Prochlorococcus marinus str. SB: one gene and its partner. The protein of the gene in region 1 binds, or shares a complex with, the protein of each later gene. Links are inferred from orthologs where the notes say so. Each region holds a gene or a part of one and is shown in the gene's direction. Other genes may lie near its edges.

Region 1 (8,306 bases):
AATTCATACATTGGAATACTTTTTATTGTTACTGGATTATTAGTTAGAGTTGACTTGAAATTTTCTATTCAAAAAGATTTCAAATAATTTTTAATAAACTCTTTTTAGTTAAGACTTTATAATTTTTAGTTTTATAATTGCTGTACTTCGAATACTAAAAAAGCAGCAGTAAAGCTGCTTCTATTTGGTGGCGGGGGGGAGATTTGAACTTCCGACCTTCGGGTTATGAGCCCGACGAGCTACCAGACTGCTCTACCCCGCGACATATACATAGCATACATCTGAATGAGTTATTTTTCCTGTTTTTTAGGATTCTTGGAATTTTACTTTACCTTTAACTTCAAGTCGCACTCCTTCAGGAAAATTAAAAACTTTTTCTTCGATGTCTTGAATTCTTAATTCAGATATCCACTCTAACTGTTTTAGTAAGTGAAGACTAACAGCATGCTTTGCTCTTTTTGATCCGTCTTCTACTTTTAAAGCTAAACCTATCCCTTCATTTACTTTACATAGACATTGTATTCCCTCGGCTCCACCTTTACCTATAACGTTCCCATGAGAAGCTTTAATTATTTCTGTATCAAATTTATTGTTATCACTTATCATTATTGGATTTATTGTCATAGCTCTACTGATTTGTTCTAATTCAGCATTTTCGGAGCTGCTCAGAAGTGAATATAACCTCGACATTTCTAATAGTTTTAAAAAAAGAGTGGGTGCACCACAATCATCACGTTCTGCGTTTATTTCAGATGGCGGGATTTCAAGTAATTCAGAAACAATTCTGAATATTTCTATTTGAAGAGGATGATCCCCTTTTAGGTAACTATCTAATGGCCAATTCATTTTTTTGCATGTAGCTAAAAAAGCAGCATGTTTACCCGAACAATTATGTTCTAATGGACTTGTCTTGGATTTTGGACATTTAAGATTATTAATGTCAATGTCATATTCCCATAAAATTTTGAAGGCTTCTCTTGAATGAAGTTTTGATCCACTATGTGAACCGCATGCCAACGCAATTGATTTTGATTCATTATTGATTTTTGATGCAGCTCCACTACTAACAAATGGTATTGCTTGAAATGGTTTTAGTGCTGATCTTATGAAACTTTTATATTCTGGGTTACCTGCGCACATTAAAACCCTCCCTTTTTTATCAGTAATAACAGCATGAATTTTATGGATCGACTCAATATTTGATCCTCTAATTAAGGTTGCTTGTAAGGGAGGATTGTTAGAGGTGTAGAGGTTTTTGAAATTAGAACTCATTTAGAAATTGTTATATTGAAAAATCAGAATGCCAGATAAAGCTAAGACTGAAATAATAGAAAAAATTTGAATTAAATTTGTTAAAATAGGTTTTACCTCAATTGAAGCAATAAGTGATTCTTTTTCTTTCAAAACTAATGGTTTTTCCCAAACTTGACCGTCATACCAACCAGATTCCTCATATTCAACTTTTTCAGAAATTAATCTATTAAATATATGCTTCCAACCTAGATATAACCTTATTGAAATTAAAAGAGGTATTGATAAGCTGCTAAAAAAACTTAATAGAATATATTTGAAAAGGGACGTTTTGAAATATACACTTCCTGAAGAAATAACAAGAAATAGAACAAAAGCACCTACCCAGAACTTTATCAATGTAAGAATTAGTGACTTTTTTGTTTTTGGCCAAGAAAAAATTTTAGATTTTGATAATTCTATGAATTCATTTGTGGGTTGCTGTTCTCTAGGGACAGGACATTTAGATTGATTCATAAAATAAAATTATGGAAATAAAAGATTATCTCCATTACTCCAGAATGATTCAAGGTCATAATATTTTCTTATTTCTGGTTGAAAAATATTTACTATTAAATCACCATAATCGAGTAAAGCCCATTTTGCTTCGTTAATTCCTTCTTTTCGTATAGGTTCAACTTTAGCCTTTTCTCTTAGCTCTCCCTCTACAGAGTTAGTTATAGATCTAACCTGTACATCAGATAATCCTTCTGCAATCAAAATCCATTCACTTATATATGATACTTTGTCAATTTTTATAAGTTTTATATCTCTTGCTTTTTTTTCATCACATGCTTTGGCTGCTATTAAAACCAAACTTTTATTGTCCATAAACATTTTCACTTGAAACTGATTTATCAGAGCCTTCTTGCTGAGATAATTCTGATCTTGCTTTTTCTGCACTTTTTCTTAAGGCATCTAATCTATCTTCAAAGAAACTTCTTTTTTTCTTTTTTCGTGTTTTATCTATTAACTCCTTTAATGCTCCTCCAAGACTTTTATAAGCATTTGGAATGCTGTATCCAAATCTACAAGCAAGATCTATGGCTCTTTCATCTGCATAAATAGCATCTTGAAGCTTTTTTTCAGAATTATTTTTTAAATATAATCGATATCCTGCAAAACTTGATAAACCAAGAGCAAGTAATAAAAGTAACCCATCTTGTACCCACAACTCTCCTATCGCCCCTCCAAGTCCTATGGCTAGAGCTGCCATTTCCCATCCATCTCTTGGAATTGTATCATTTTGGATTTTCCCAACCTCGTGCCAAAATAATAAATTTCTATGGTCAATAGCAAAGTTATCCCATTCATCCAAATCTATTTGAATTTCTACTTCGTCACGACCGATTTCCTCAAGTGTTATTAAAGGTGGATCTATAGCCGCAGCAGCTTCAACAAATACCCAACTTTCATTCTCTGGAGGCAACAAACTTTTAAGTCGCTGAAGTTCGCTCATAAAAAATTAATTTCTTTCAATACTATAGAAACAAATGTTGCTTTTCAAGTAACTTGATTAACATCTGATGATTTATAAGTAGCATGAGATAAATGAATGTTTAAATTATGCCTCAAAGAGGTGATCTAAAAAAAATTCTTATTTTAGGTTCGGGACCGATTGTTATAGGGCAAGCATGCGAATTTGATTACTCTGGTACTCAAGCTTGCAAAGCATTAAGAAATGCTGGTTATGAAATTGTCTTGATAAATTCAAACCCAGCATCAATAATGACCGATCCTGATATCGCAAGCAAAACATATATTGAACCATTGACTCCTGAAATAGTTTCTCAGATCATTTTAAGAGAAAAACCTGATGCCATTCTTCCCACTATGGGAGGTCAAACCGCTTTGAATCTTGCGGTTAAATTATCAGAGTCAGATTTTTTAAAACAAAATAATATTGAATTAATTGGAGCTGATTTAAGAGCGATTAATAAAGCTGAAGATAGGAAATTATTTAAAGAATCGATGGAGAAAATTAATGTGAATGTTTGTCCATCTGGTATTGCATCTAATCTAGATGAAGCTATTGAGGTATCAAAAAAAATTAGTTCCTATCCACTTATAATAAGACCTGCGTTTACTTTAGGTGGAGTAGGGGGTGGAATTGCTTTTAACCTTGAAGAATTTGTCGAGTTGTGTAAATCAGGTTTAGAAGAAAGTCCAAGTAATCAAATATTAATTGAAAAATCACTCATTGGATGGAAGGAGTTTGAACTGGAGGTAATGAGAGATACTGCTGACAATGTGGTAATTGTTTGCAGTATTGAAAATTTAGACCCAATGGGAGTCCACACTGGAGATTCGATTACTGTAGCTCCTGCACAGACCTTAACAGATAAGGAGTATCAGAGGTTGCGGGATTTGTCATTGAAGATTATTAGAGAGGTGGGAGTTGAAACAGGAGGGAGTAATATTCAATTTGCAATAAATCCATCTAATGGAGAAGTAATTGTTATAGAAATGAATCCTCGTGTAAGTAGATCCTCTGCTTTAGCAAGTAAGGCAACTGGATTCCCCATAGCTAAGATTGCAGCTTTATTATCTGTTGGCTATACACTTGATGAGATTATTAATGACATTACAAAAAAAACACCTGCATGTTTTGAGCCATCAATTGATTATGTAGTTACTAAGATCCCAAGATTTGCTTTTGAAAAGTTTAAAGGATCATCTAATACATTAAGCACTGCTATGAAATCTGTTGGTGAGTCAATGGCAATAGGTCGTTCTTTTGAAGAATCATTTCAGAAAGCATTAAGGTCATTAGAAGTAGGTATTTGTGGATGGGAATGTGATTCACAAGATGAATTTAAGGATGAGAGTCAAATTAAAAATAGTTTAAGAAACCCTACATCTGAAAGAATTCTCCTAATTAAAAAAGCTATGAAACTTGGGAAGACTAATAATTATATTCAAGAAGTTACAAATATAGATTTATGGTTTATCGAAAAATTACGTAATATCTTTAATTTTGAAAATGATTTTTTGAAAGATAAGCAACTTTATACACTAGATAGAGATTTGATGTTACATGCTAAACAATTAGGCTTTTCAGATCAACAGATAGCGAAGTTAACTAATTCTGAGTTTTTTGAAGTAAGAAGATATAGAAAAACACTTAATATAATTCCAATTTATAAAACTGTTGATACTTGCTCAGCAGAATTCTCATCCTCAACTCCCTATCATTATTCAACTTACGAAGAATCTTTCATTAATTTAAATTCTCAAATTTTTGATAGCGAGATTTCAGAAAATAGTAAATCAAAAAAAATTATGATTTTAGGAGGAGGTCCAAACAGAATAGGTCAGGGAATAGAATTTGATTATTGTTGTTGCCATGCATCATATCAAGCTTCTACAAATGGCTACAAAACAATAATGGTTAATAGTAATCCTGAAACTGTATCAACAGATTATGATACTAGCGATATTTTATATTTTGAGCCTGTAACTTTAGAGGATGTGCTTAACATAATAGAAGCTGAAAATCCTTATGGGTTGATTGTTCAATTTGGAGGTCAAACTCCATTGAAATTATCATTACCTTTATTTGAATGGCTTAAATCTAATGATGGGATAAGAACTGGATCAAAAATTCTTGGGACTTCTCCAATATCTATCGATTTAGCAGAAGATAGAGAGGAATTTACAAAAATTCTTGAAGAATTAAGTATTAGACAACCTTTAAACGGTGTTGCACGTAATCAAAATGAAGCAGAAATAGTAGCAAAAAATATAGGATTCCCCTTGGTTGTAAGACCTTCTTATGTTTTGGGTGGAAGGGCAATGGAAATTGTTAAAGATGAGAATGAATTATCGAGATACATTTCTGAAGCAGTTATGGTATCACCTGATCATCCAATCCTTCTTGATCAATATTTGAATAATGCAATTGAGATCGATGTTGATGCTTTATGTGATTCAAAGGGATCGGTTGTAATTGCAGGCCTAATGGAACATGTGGAACCTGCAGGAATTCATTCAGGGGATTCAGCTTGTTGCTTACCATCAATTTCTCTTTCAATATCTACAATAGAAAATGTAAGGAACTGGACTAAATTAATTGCACAAAGACTAAATGTTGTTGGTTTAATTAATTTGCAATTTGCAGTAATAAATACAAATAATAGAGAAAATAAATTGTTTATTCTCGAAGCAAATCCAAGAGCATCCAGAACAGTTCCATTTGTTTCAAAAGCCATTGGCAAACCAATTGCAAAATTAGCTACTCAGTTAATGCAAGGTTTTACATTAGAAGATCTTAATTTCACAGAAGAATTTTCTCCAAAATTTCAGGCAGTAAAAGAGGCCGTTTTACCTTTTAAAAGATTTCCTGGGTCTGATACATTACTTGGTCCTGAAATGAGATCTACTGGAGAAGTGATGGGTTTAGCTAAAGATTTTGGAATTGCTTATGCCAAGTCGGAATTGGCAGCAGGTAATGGTGTTCCTTCAGAAGGAGTTGCTTTTTTATCTACAAATGATTTAGATAAAAAAAATCTTGAGGAAGTTGCTAGAGAACTGTTGAATTTAGGATTTAAATTAATCGCAACAAAAGGTACAGCTTCATATTTGGTTAATTTAGGAATTCATGTTGAAGAAGTGCTAAAAGTTCATGAAGGAAGACCAAATATTGAGGACCTAATTCGTTCAGGACTTGTTCAATTAATAATTAATACTCCAATAGGCCCACAGGCTCTTCATGATGATGCTTATTTAAGACGTGCTGCTTTAGAATATAATATTCCAACTTTTACAACTATTCCTGGAGCAAAGGCAGCCATTAAGGCGATCAAAGCTTTGCAATGCAATAAAATTAATACCTACTCTCTACAGGAAATCCATAATTGTTAATATTTTATTCTAAGTTTTTTAGTTTTTCTCTCAATTGATTTACTAAGAAGTTTCGACTAATTGAAAGTAATTTGAGAGTATCTTGATGCATCTTGAGTTGTGTCTCCGCGATTTGTAGTACTTTTATAGATTCTTTTATTTCATTAGAAAGTTCATTTATTAAATATTTTTTCCCTTCAAAGGTTAAAACTGGATTTGAAGAGTCATTTGTGTTTTCGCTCATGAATTTACTTTTTTTAATAAGTAAAATAGTATTATAATTTTTTAATAAATTGTTTTTCACATAATTCTTTATAAATTCCAGATTTATTTATTAAATCTATGTGTTCGCCAACCTCAATAATTTCACCTTTATCGAAAACAACTATTTTATTAGCCTCTTGAGTGGTGGCTAATCTATGAGCAATTACAATAACTGTTCTATCTTTCATAGCTCTATTAAGTCCTTTTTGTACTTCAGATTCTGATTCTGCATCCAATGCACTTGTGGCCTCATCTAAAAGAAGGATTGAGGGATTCCCGAGTATTGCTCTTGCAATTGCTATCCGCTGGATTTGACCACCTGAAAAATTTGATCCTCTTTCAGTTATTTCAGTTTCATATTTCTCAGGAAGCTTTTGAATGAAGTTGTGAGCGTTTGCTTTTTTTGCTGATTCAATAACTTCTTCTTTAGTGAAATTTCTGCCCATTCTTATTACATCAATAATTGTTCCTGAAAACAAAAAAGGCTGTTGTTGTACTAATGCAATCTTTTTTCTAATATCTTTTGTATTTAATATTTTGAGATTTTTATCATCTATAAAGATGTCTCCATTATTTGGAGTTATAAACTTTAATATCAAAGCCAACATTGTACTTTTACCAGCTCCAGAAGCTCCAACAAATGCTGTGACTTCCCCTCTTTTTATTTCTAAATTGATATTTTTAAGTACTTGATTATCTTTTTTGTAAGCGAAATTTACTTTCTTGAAACTTATTTTGCCTACAAAATTGGATACCCTTAGTAAATTTTCTTTATCATCTTCTACAGGTTCTTGATTTATGTTTTTCAACCTTTTTATTGAGGCTTCTGCCTGTTTATAGTCATTAAAATTTGTACTTACATGGCTTATTGGATCGATAAGCATTAATATTGCAGCAAAAAAACTACTAAATTCTTCGCTTGTTAGAAGGCCTAGATTGATTCTTGCGGCTCCTAAACCTAATATTGCTAATATTCCAAATGCTTCAACAAATCCTACAACTGGATGTTGAAATGCAAGTAGTTTTAATGTTTTATATTTTGCTTTTTTATTTGTACTTAATCTTTTATAAAATCTTTTCTCAATCCAATTTTCTGCAGCAAATGCTCTTATCGTAGACATTCCATTTATAGATTCACCTATTAAACCTGCTAAATTACTTGTTGATTCTTGACTTTTTTCGGATGCTATTAAAACTCTTCTTCCAAAACTGTTAACTGAGAGAATAATCAATGGTGCTAAAACGAATGTTGATACTGTTAGTGACCAGTCTAAATAAAACATGTAGATTATTACCGCTAACAACTGTAAAGTGCAGGGAATAGTATCTTGAGCTGTTTTATAAATAACTTCGCTTACCCTGTCGGCATCTTCTGTAAGTCTATATGTGATGTCCCCGGCTGAAATATTTTCAAAAGAATTCATCTTTATTTTTTGAATTCTGCTAAATAAATTTCCTCTCATCACTTCACTAATTTCTAATGATGGTTTTGCTATGAATACATCCTGTCCAAATTGAGCAGTTTTCTGAACTAAAAATACGAATAAAGACTTAAATATAATACTAGAAACTTTTGAAAGATCACCTGATCCAATTGCAGGGATTAGGTTTCCAGCTAAATAAGCTAATAAAGGCCAACAAGCTACGTAAATGAGCATGCATACAAAACCCTTGATAAACCTATTTGAATATGGTCTGACTGGTGGTATTAGTCTCAAGATATTATATATTTGATTGTTTATCCTACTTTATCAATATCTTTGTGTATAAAAACAATGAAATTGGATCAATTCTTAAAATGGAAAAATTTGGTATCCTCTGGTGGAGAAGCAAAGATTTTTATTAAATCTGGTTCTGTTAGGGTTAATGGTGTAATAGAAACTAGGAGAGGAAGAAAATTAAATAAGGGA
Region 2 (7,401 bases), 130 kb from region 1 along the record:
AAATCACTTACATCAATTTCCCTTTTATCCCAGATAACTCTTACAACTTCTGAATGACCACTTAAGCCAGAACATACTTCATAATAAGTGGGGTTAATTTTTTCACCTCCAGCATAACCTACAGAAGTGGTTATAACTCCAGGAAGTTTCCAAAAACATTTTTCAGATCCCCAGAAACAACCACATCCAAAAAAAATTTCATCTTCATATACATCAGTATCTTTTTGGATATCTGTTTTTAATATTCTATGTAATGAATAAGCATCATTATTTAAATTTACCTCATTATTATTCATGATGTTTTTCAAAAATTTAAACATAATTTAAATCTATTTATTATAAGAAAAAAAATTATTTTTAGCTCTTAACAATTCTGGTAGCTAGTTCTCTCTCCCAAAGTTGTTTATATATCCCGTTCACTTTTACTAAATCTTTATGAGTCCCTTCTTGTACTATTTCTCCTTTATCCATTACTAAAACCCTATCGCAGGTAGCTGCAACAGAAAGTTGGTGACTGATCATTATAATTGTTTTATTACTTCTATCACTCATTTCATCTATTATTCTTGCTGCTGTTTTATTGTCTACGCTTGCTAAAGCATCATCAATAACAACAATAGGAGAATTGACAAGAAGTGCTCTACCTAATGCAGTTCTTTGCCTTTGTCCACCACTTAATGTAATACCTCTTTCACCAACAATAGTTTTAAACCTTTCTGGAAAACTATTGATATCATCAATTAATCCAGCTTTTGTAGCGCTTTCTTTAACTACATATTTAGAAGCTTTGGGTTCTCCAAAACTTATGTTTTCAGAGATTGTAGAAGTAAATAAGAATGCTTCTTGAGGAACGATTGAAATGTTTTTTCTAAGATCACTTAATTTTAAGGATTTTATATCATTTTCGTCTAAAAATAGTTGATTATCTGGAATTTCAATAGTCCGTCCTAGAGACTTTGCTAATGTTGTCTTGCCACAACCTACTGGGCCAACTATTGCTATAAGTTCTCCAGGATAAATTTTAAAATTGAGACCATTTAATGAATTAAATTTTGATCCTGGATACTTAATTGTTAAATTTTTTGCTTCTATCAATCCTTTAACCTTCCTTTTTAAAAATTTAGTTTCTGCTCTATCAACAATATTCGGATTGTTCTGAAAGATTTCTTCAACACGATCTAAACTTACTTGACCAAGCTGAAAAGTATTTATGGTAAAACCTAATAGAGCTGTTGGGAAGACAAGTCTTTCTACGTAAAGAATTAAAGCTACTAAACCACCTATCGAAATAAATCCACTCTCTAATTGAAAAGTACCTAGTGATAATAATATCAATAACGAAATTGAGGAAATCCCTTGTAACAAAGGGAATAGAGTGCTCGCTGTTCTTGCAAGTTTTATCGCTGAATTTCGATAGTCATTATTGTATATATTAAATTCATTTTTCTCAGCATTCTCTTGTGCATAAATTTTAATGGCGCTTATACCAGATAAATCTTCTTGTATTAGATCACTAAGTTTTGATAATGATTCTTGTTGAGCTTTCCTTTGTTTAACCATTCTGCCACCAAATAGACTTACAATTCCAAGGATTAATGGAAATATCATTAAAGCTGATACTGTTAATGTCTTATTAATCGAAAACATTGAAGGAATAGTGAATGAATAAGCTAAGACAATGTTGCACAAGCTTAAAACTGTAAAACCTAAAAGTCTTCGTATGTTTTCAACATCACTTGTGGCTCTACTAATAATGTCTCCACTTCCTTTTTTTTTGATCCATTCTGGATCTTGTATAAGTAAATGGTCAAAAAGTTTTTGACGAAGATTTACTTCTACTTTTCTACCTATACCGAAGACTATCTGTCTTGAAAATAATCTTATTAAACCCATACAAGTTGCTAAAAATATTAACCATAAAGATTTAGAAATAACAAAATCGGAAGAAAATCCCTTTTGTAATTGGTCAATTATATTTTTTACTTCTAAGGGTATTACAACACTCAGTATATTTACCATCAAGAGAGCTAAAGCTCCATATAAGAATTCTCTTTTGTAGGGTCTTAGGTATTTAGATATAACTTTTATCTTTAAATTTTTCATTTGATTTTGCCGATATGATTAAGATAATGTTTCATTTTTGAATATGTGAGCTAATTTTATAAATGATTCAGTATTTATTTATGGGTAACGAGCAAACTCATCCATTACATGAAACAGACAAAATCATTATAGATTCACTTATCATTAAAAAAACACCAGAAGATCTTGACTATATAAATTTAGCTAGGTTAATAAATCGTTATACCAATTTCCCAGGCGAAATTGAAATTAAAAACGATATTGAAAAAATTTTAAATTTTTGGAAGATCACTAAAAATGAACTTTTTTCGAAAACAAAAAATATTTGGTCAAAAAGCTTCAGGCCTTCTAATACAAATAAAGGTTTAGTTGGCTCAGGTTTTGATACCTCAAATTGAATTTTATCTGCATAATTTTTCTTCAATAAATAAATGTCTTCTAATCTATCAAACGCTGAAATACTAAATAATTTGTTGGAGGGAAGGGACCTTGATGAATTAACTTCTAAATCTTTAATGAAAAGATGGCTTAATGATGAAATTTCAGATGTTGAAACAGGAGCTTTTTTGAGTGCTTTGAGAGCTAAGAGTTCTACAGGTGTCGAACTAAGTTCTATGGCTGAGGAACTCTTAAATGTTTGCGAATTGCCAGCACCAAGACCAAACTTGTATTTAGTAGATACTTGTGGAACGGGGGGTGATGGAGCTAATACATTCAATATTTCAACTGCAGTAGCATTTGTAGCTGCATCTTGTGGGGTAAAAATTGCAAAACATGGAAATAAAAGTGCTAGTGGGAAAGTTGGCTCTGCTGATGTTTTGTTGAATCTTGGCTTAGATTTAAATTGTTCATTAGAAAAAGTAATCACAGCTGTAAGTGAAATTGGAATAACTTTTTTGTTCGCACCTGTTTGGCATAAATCTCTAATAAAACTAGCGCCATTAAGAAAGACCCTTGGAATAAGGACAGTATTTAATCAACTTGGACCATTAGTAAATCCTTTAAGACCCAATGCGCAAGTTTTGGGGGTTGCTTCTGAGGATCTTTTGAAACCTATGGGTAGTGCGCTTTTAAAAATGGGTATGAACAGAGCAATAGTTGTTTATGGTTCTGGCGGTCTTGATGAAGCTTCGCTTCAAGGAGAAAATAAATTAATATTTGTTGAAAATGGTGAATTGCGGTTTTCAGAAATAAATATAACAGACTTTAACCATGAAAATATTACTAACGAAAAACTTGTGGTTTCTGATATTGATTCTAACGAGGAAATATTAAAGTCTGTTTTAAATGGTTCCGGACAAAAATCTCATATTGATGTAGTTGCCTTGAACTCTGCTTTAGTGCTTTGGGCAGCAGGAATTGAGGATGATTTAAAAGAAGGATTTAAAAAGGCTTTATTTTCTATAAAACAAGGAGATCCTTGGAATAAGTTTTTACTTTTAAAAAATTATTTATCTGCAAATTAGTTAATTTCAAATTGATGATTAATCCATATAAGAAAAACGCGAAATTAGTTTTAAGTAATGGAATTGTTTTCCCAGGATTCTCTTTTGGTGCTTCTGGTACAGCCATTGGTGAAATAGTTTTTAATACGGGAATGACTGGATATCAAGAAGTTATTACTGATCCAAGTTATTATGGACAGTTATTAACATTTACCTATCCAGAGATTGGAAATACTGGTATTAATTTTGAAGATTCAGAATCTAATATTAATGTTAAAGGTATAATTGTTAGAAATTTTTCATCGAATAGCAGTAATTGGAGATCACAAAAGAATTTTAATCAATGGTTAGTTGAAAAAAATATTATAGGTCTACATGGAATTGATACAAGAGCTCTTGTTAAAATTTTAAGGTCTAGTGGCGCGATGAATGGAGTTATTACTTCTCTAGATAAAACTGATGAAAGTTGTTTAAAGATAATTTCTGACACTCCAAAGATGGAGGGATTAAATTTATCAAAAGTTGTTTCAACAAAGCAAAAATATATATGGAAAAGTCATACGAAAACAATTTTTGATCTAAGAAAAAGATATGACGAATCTTTTAAAAAGTTAAAAATAGTAGCAATAGATTTTGGAATTAAAAATTCAATTCTAAATAGACTTGTATCCCATGGTTGTGAAGTTTTGGTTTTGCCTTCTCGATCTTCTCTAAATGATGTTCTTTCTAACAAGCCTGATGGTGTGTTTTTTTCAAATGGTCCCGGCGATCCTTCATCTGTTTCTGAAGGTATAGACTTAGCAAAATCTCTCATTGAATATGGTCAGATACCTATGTTTGGTATTTGCCTTGGCCATCAAATATTTGGATTAGCATTAGGAGGTTCAACTTATAAATTACCCTTTGGACATCGTGGTTTAAATCATCCTTGTGGTGAAAATAATAAAATTGAGATAACTAGTCAGAATCATGGTTTTGCTATTGATCCCCATACTCTCTCAAAGGACATAGTTAGAATTACCCACTATAACCTTAATGATAATACTGTGGCTGGCCTAGAGGTTTACAATAAGCCTATATTTAGTGTGCAATATCATCCAGAAGCTGGACCTGGCCCACATGATTCAGATTATTTATTTAAAAAATTTGTTTCTCTAATGTTAGAAAGATGTTGACATATTGTTTTCATTTGATTTGATAATTACATTTGATAAATTAATTTTTTGGAGGTATAAATCATAGAAGATTTCCAGAAGTTAACCGTTTCTTTAAGAGGAAACCTTGAGGTTAAAAGAAACATAATGGTTTTTACTTTTAAAGGCCAACTAGATGCTTTCTCAGAAAAACAATTTAAGACTTTTGTTACTAATAATTTAAAAAATGACCTTCCATTCGTTATAGATCTTACAAAAATAGATTTTTTAGATTCATCGGGGCTGGGAGCACTTGTTCAAACTTCAAAAGAATGCAAAAAGTCAAAACTTGGTTTTTCTGTCGTTGGCAATTCGAGAGTTGCCCAAACAATTAAACTTGTTCGTTTAGGGGATTTTCTTAACTTGAAGTCAAGCCTTGAAGATGCATTAAATTATTTAAAGAATTGAATTATTGGATTCAAAACTTGGTTCCATATGGATCTCCCGAGGATATAGGTGTTATTCAACTTGCTTGGCTTGGAGATTCGGTATGGGAGCTCCATCAAAGACTAAGGCATGTTCATTACCCTCTAAAATCTAAAGACCTCCATTTATCTGTAGTAAATGAAGTAAAAGCAAAATCTCAGTCAAAATCTTTAAGTCAAATCGAACATTTGTTAAATTCAAATGAAATGGATTTAATTAGGCGTGCTAGAAATAAAACAAAGAGATATCCAAAATCTTCAAACCCCACCATATATTCTAGAGCAACAGGTTTTGAAACTCTTATTGGCTGGCTATTTTTAAAAGATCCTCAAAGATTATCAACCCTTTTTGAATATTTAGAATTAAAAATGAATTGAATCTATGAAAAACTCGTCAAATAAATTTCGCGGAAAAAATAATAAAGAACGCAAAAAAAATTCAGATTTTGGTTATTACCCAAAAAATACAAATAGTTCTGAAAAAAATGATAGATTTTTCAACAATTCCGCTAAAAATAAGAAAGTTGAAAATTTAAAAAAAAATGATAAAAATAATACTTTTTCTTATTTAAAAAGAAGAAATCCAAGTTTTAAATCACAAACAGAGTTTCCTAATAAAAATTCTGATATGCATCAAGAGTTTATTAATAAGAGAAATTTTGATGATTGGATATGGGGTAAACATTCGGTTTATGAAGCTCTTAGTAGTGATAGAGCGATTAATAGAATTTGGTGCACTTCGGAAATTTTTTCTTCAGACAAATTCTATATTTTGCTTAAGGATCTTAAATCAAAAGGAGTTCTTATTGAAGAAGTTTCTTGGAACAGACTTTCGCAATTGACATATGGAGCCTCACATCAAGGTATTGCATTGCAGTTAGCGTGCTCTAAAACAATATCCATAGAGCAATTAATAGATTTTTCTAAACAAAATTGTCCAAATCCTATATTAGTCGCTTTAGACGGTATAACTGATCCTCATAATGTTGGTGCGATTATTAGATCAGCAGAAGCATTTGATTGTAAGGGTGTAATTATTCCTCAGAGAAGGTCTGCAGGATTGACTGGAACTGTCGCCAAGGTAGCTGCAGGAGCCTTAGAACACCTTCACGTTAGTAGAGTTGTTAACTTAAATAGAGCTCTTGATGAACTTAAGAAAAATGGTTTTATTGTTGTTGGCTTATCTGGAGATGGTCAATTATCCATGTCAAATTTTAAAGAAAAAGGACCTTTGGTAGTTGTAGTTGGCTCTGAAGATAAAGGTATTTCTTTGCTTACTCAGAAAAAATGCGATTTTATATTAAGTATTTCTCTTAAAGGTAAGACTACAAGTTTAAATGCCTCTGTGGCGGCTGCAATATCATTATTTTACTTGACAGATAAATAATTTTTATTAAAAATTACTTTTTTAAAGACCACTAAAATGTTGTTGTTTCAATACATTAATATGATTAATAAAAATTTATTGAATTTTCACTACAAAATTGTATAGAATTTAACAAGAATTGATGGTCAATCAGGCCAAAAAAATTGATTAGAAATTTTGGAAACAAACTTGGTTTAGCCTGGTGGGCTAAAATTGAGACAGATGAACCTAGTAATACATACTGGTTCGGCCCATTTATTACTAAACGTAGTTTAAAAGAAAATATGTCTTCTTTTATTAAAGATCTTTCTGATGAAGGTTCCAAAAATATTAAACACACTTTAGTACGTTGCAATAAAGAAGAACCATTAACTGTTTGATAACTTTGAATTTAAGAAATAAATTAAAAAATGAATTTTAATTCTTTAAGAAAAGAAATTACCAGTAATAATGTTTCTGTTAAGGAATTAGTTAATGATATCTTTGAAAAAATCGATCAAAAAGATCCTGAAATTAACTCATATATTTGTATTACAAAAGATAATGCTATTGAGCAAGCAGAGAATATTGATAAATTAATTCAAAATAAAGAAAAACTGCCTCCTCTCGCGGGGATCCCAATAGCAATAAAGGATAATATTTGTACCAAAGGAGTCACAACAACTTGTGCAAGTAAAATGCTTAAAAGCTTTGTCGCTCCTTATGAATCTACCGCTTCGAGCAAATTATGGTCTTCAGGGGGAATTTGTTTAGGAAAAACAAATTTAGATGAATTTGCAATGGGTAGTTCAACCGAAACTTCTGTATTTGGTGTTACTTCAAATCCCTGGGATATTAATAGAGTGCCAGGAGGCAGTTCAGGCGGTAGTGCTGCTTCAGTTGCCGCTGGA

The links. Proteins that work in one complex are often made in the same cells at the same time.
Region 2: the proteins of carB (region 1) and carA are in contact, whole or in part, in a solved structure (PDB 1KEE), measured with the Escherichia coli proteins. The link is inferred for Prochlorococcus marinus str. SB from one-to-one orthologs.

Annotation. Positions count from the first base shown.
Region 1 is NZ_JNAS01000001.1:275,331-283,636, reverse strand. Bases 2,497-6,353 are described here. They hold carB (carbamoyl-phosphate synthase large subunit), read left to right. Parts: upstream 2,497-2,856; coding sequence 2,857-6,153; downstream 6,154-6,353. Other genes in these bases: EV02_RS07025 (DUF6447 family protein), read right to left, coding at 6,158-6,353; EV02_RS07015 (DUF3318 domain-containing protein), read right to left, coding at 2,497-2,749. Also shown: EV02_RS07000 (asparaginase), read right to left, coding at 307-1,272; EV02_RS07005 (CGLD27 family protein), read right to left, coding at 1,273-1,767; rsfS (ribosome silencing factor), read right to left, coding at 1,777-2,121; more of EV02_RS07015, read right to left, coding at 2,111-2,496; more of EV02_RS07025, read right to left, coding at 6,354-6,376; EV02_RS07030 (ABC transporter ATP-binding protein), read right to left, coding at 6,408-8,054; EV02_RS07035 (RNA-binding S4 domain-containing protein), read left to right, coding at 8,172-8,306. UniProt on the Escherichia coli protein: Large subunit of the glutamine-dependent carbamoyl phosphate synthetase (CPSase).
Region 2 is NZ_JNAS01000001.1:148,602-156,002, forward strand. The notes cover bases 2,681-5,632. They hold carA (glutamine-hydrolyzing carbamoyl-phosphate synthase small subunit), read left to right. Parts: upstream 2,681-3,562; coding sequence 3,563-4,702; downstream 4,703-5,632. Other genes in these bases: trpD (anthranilate phosphoribosyltransferase), read left to right, coding at 2,681-3,548; EV02_RS09165 (STAS domain-containing protein), read left to right, coding at 4,829-5,128; EV02_RS07645 (ribonuclease III domain-containing protein), read left to right, coding at 5,125-5,523; rlmB (23S rRNA (guanosine(2251)-2'-O)-methyltransferase RlmB), read left to right, coding at 5,528-5,632. Outside these bases: peptide-methionine (S)-S-oxide reductase MsrA, read right to left, coding at 1-320; EV02_RS07665 (ABC transporter ATP-binding protein), read right to left, coding at 358-2,103; EV02_RS07660 (DUF3288 family protein), read left to right, coding at 2,184-2,480; more of trpD, read left to right, coding at 2,514-2,680; more of rlmB, read left to right, coding at 5,633-6,532; EV02_RS07635 (DUF1816 domain-containing protein), read left to right, coding at 6,676-6,891; Asp-tRNA(Asn)/Glu-tRNA(Gln) amidotransferase subunit GatA, read left to right, coding at 6,922-7,401. UniProt on the Escherichia coli protein: Small subunit of the glutamine-dependent carbamoyl phosphate synthetase (CPSase).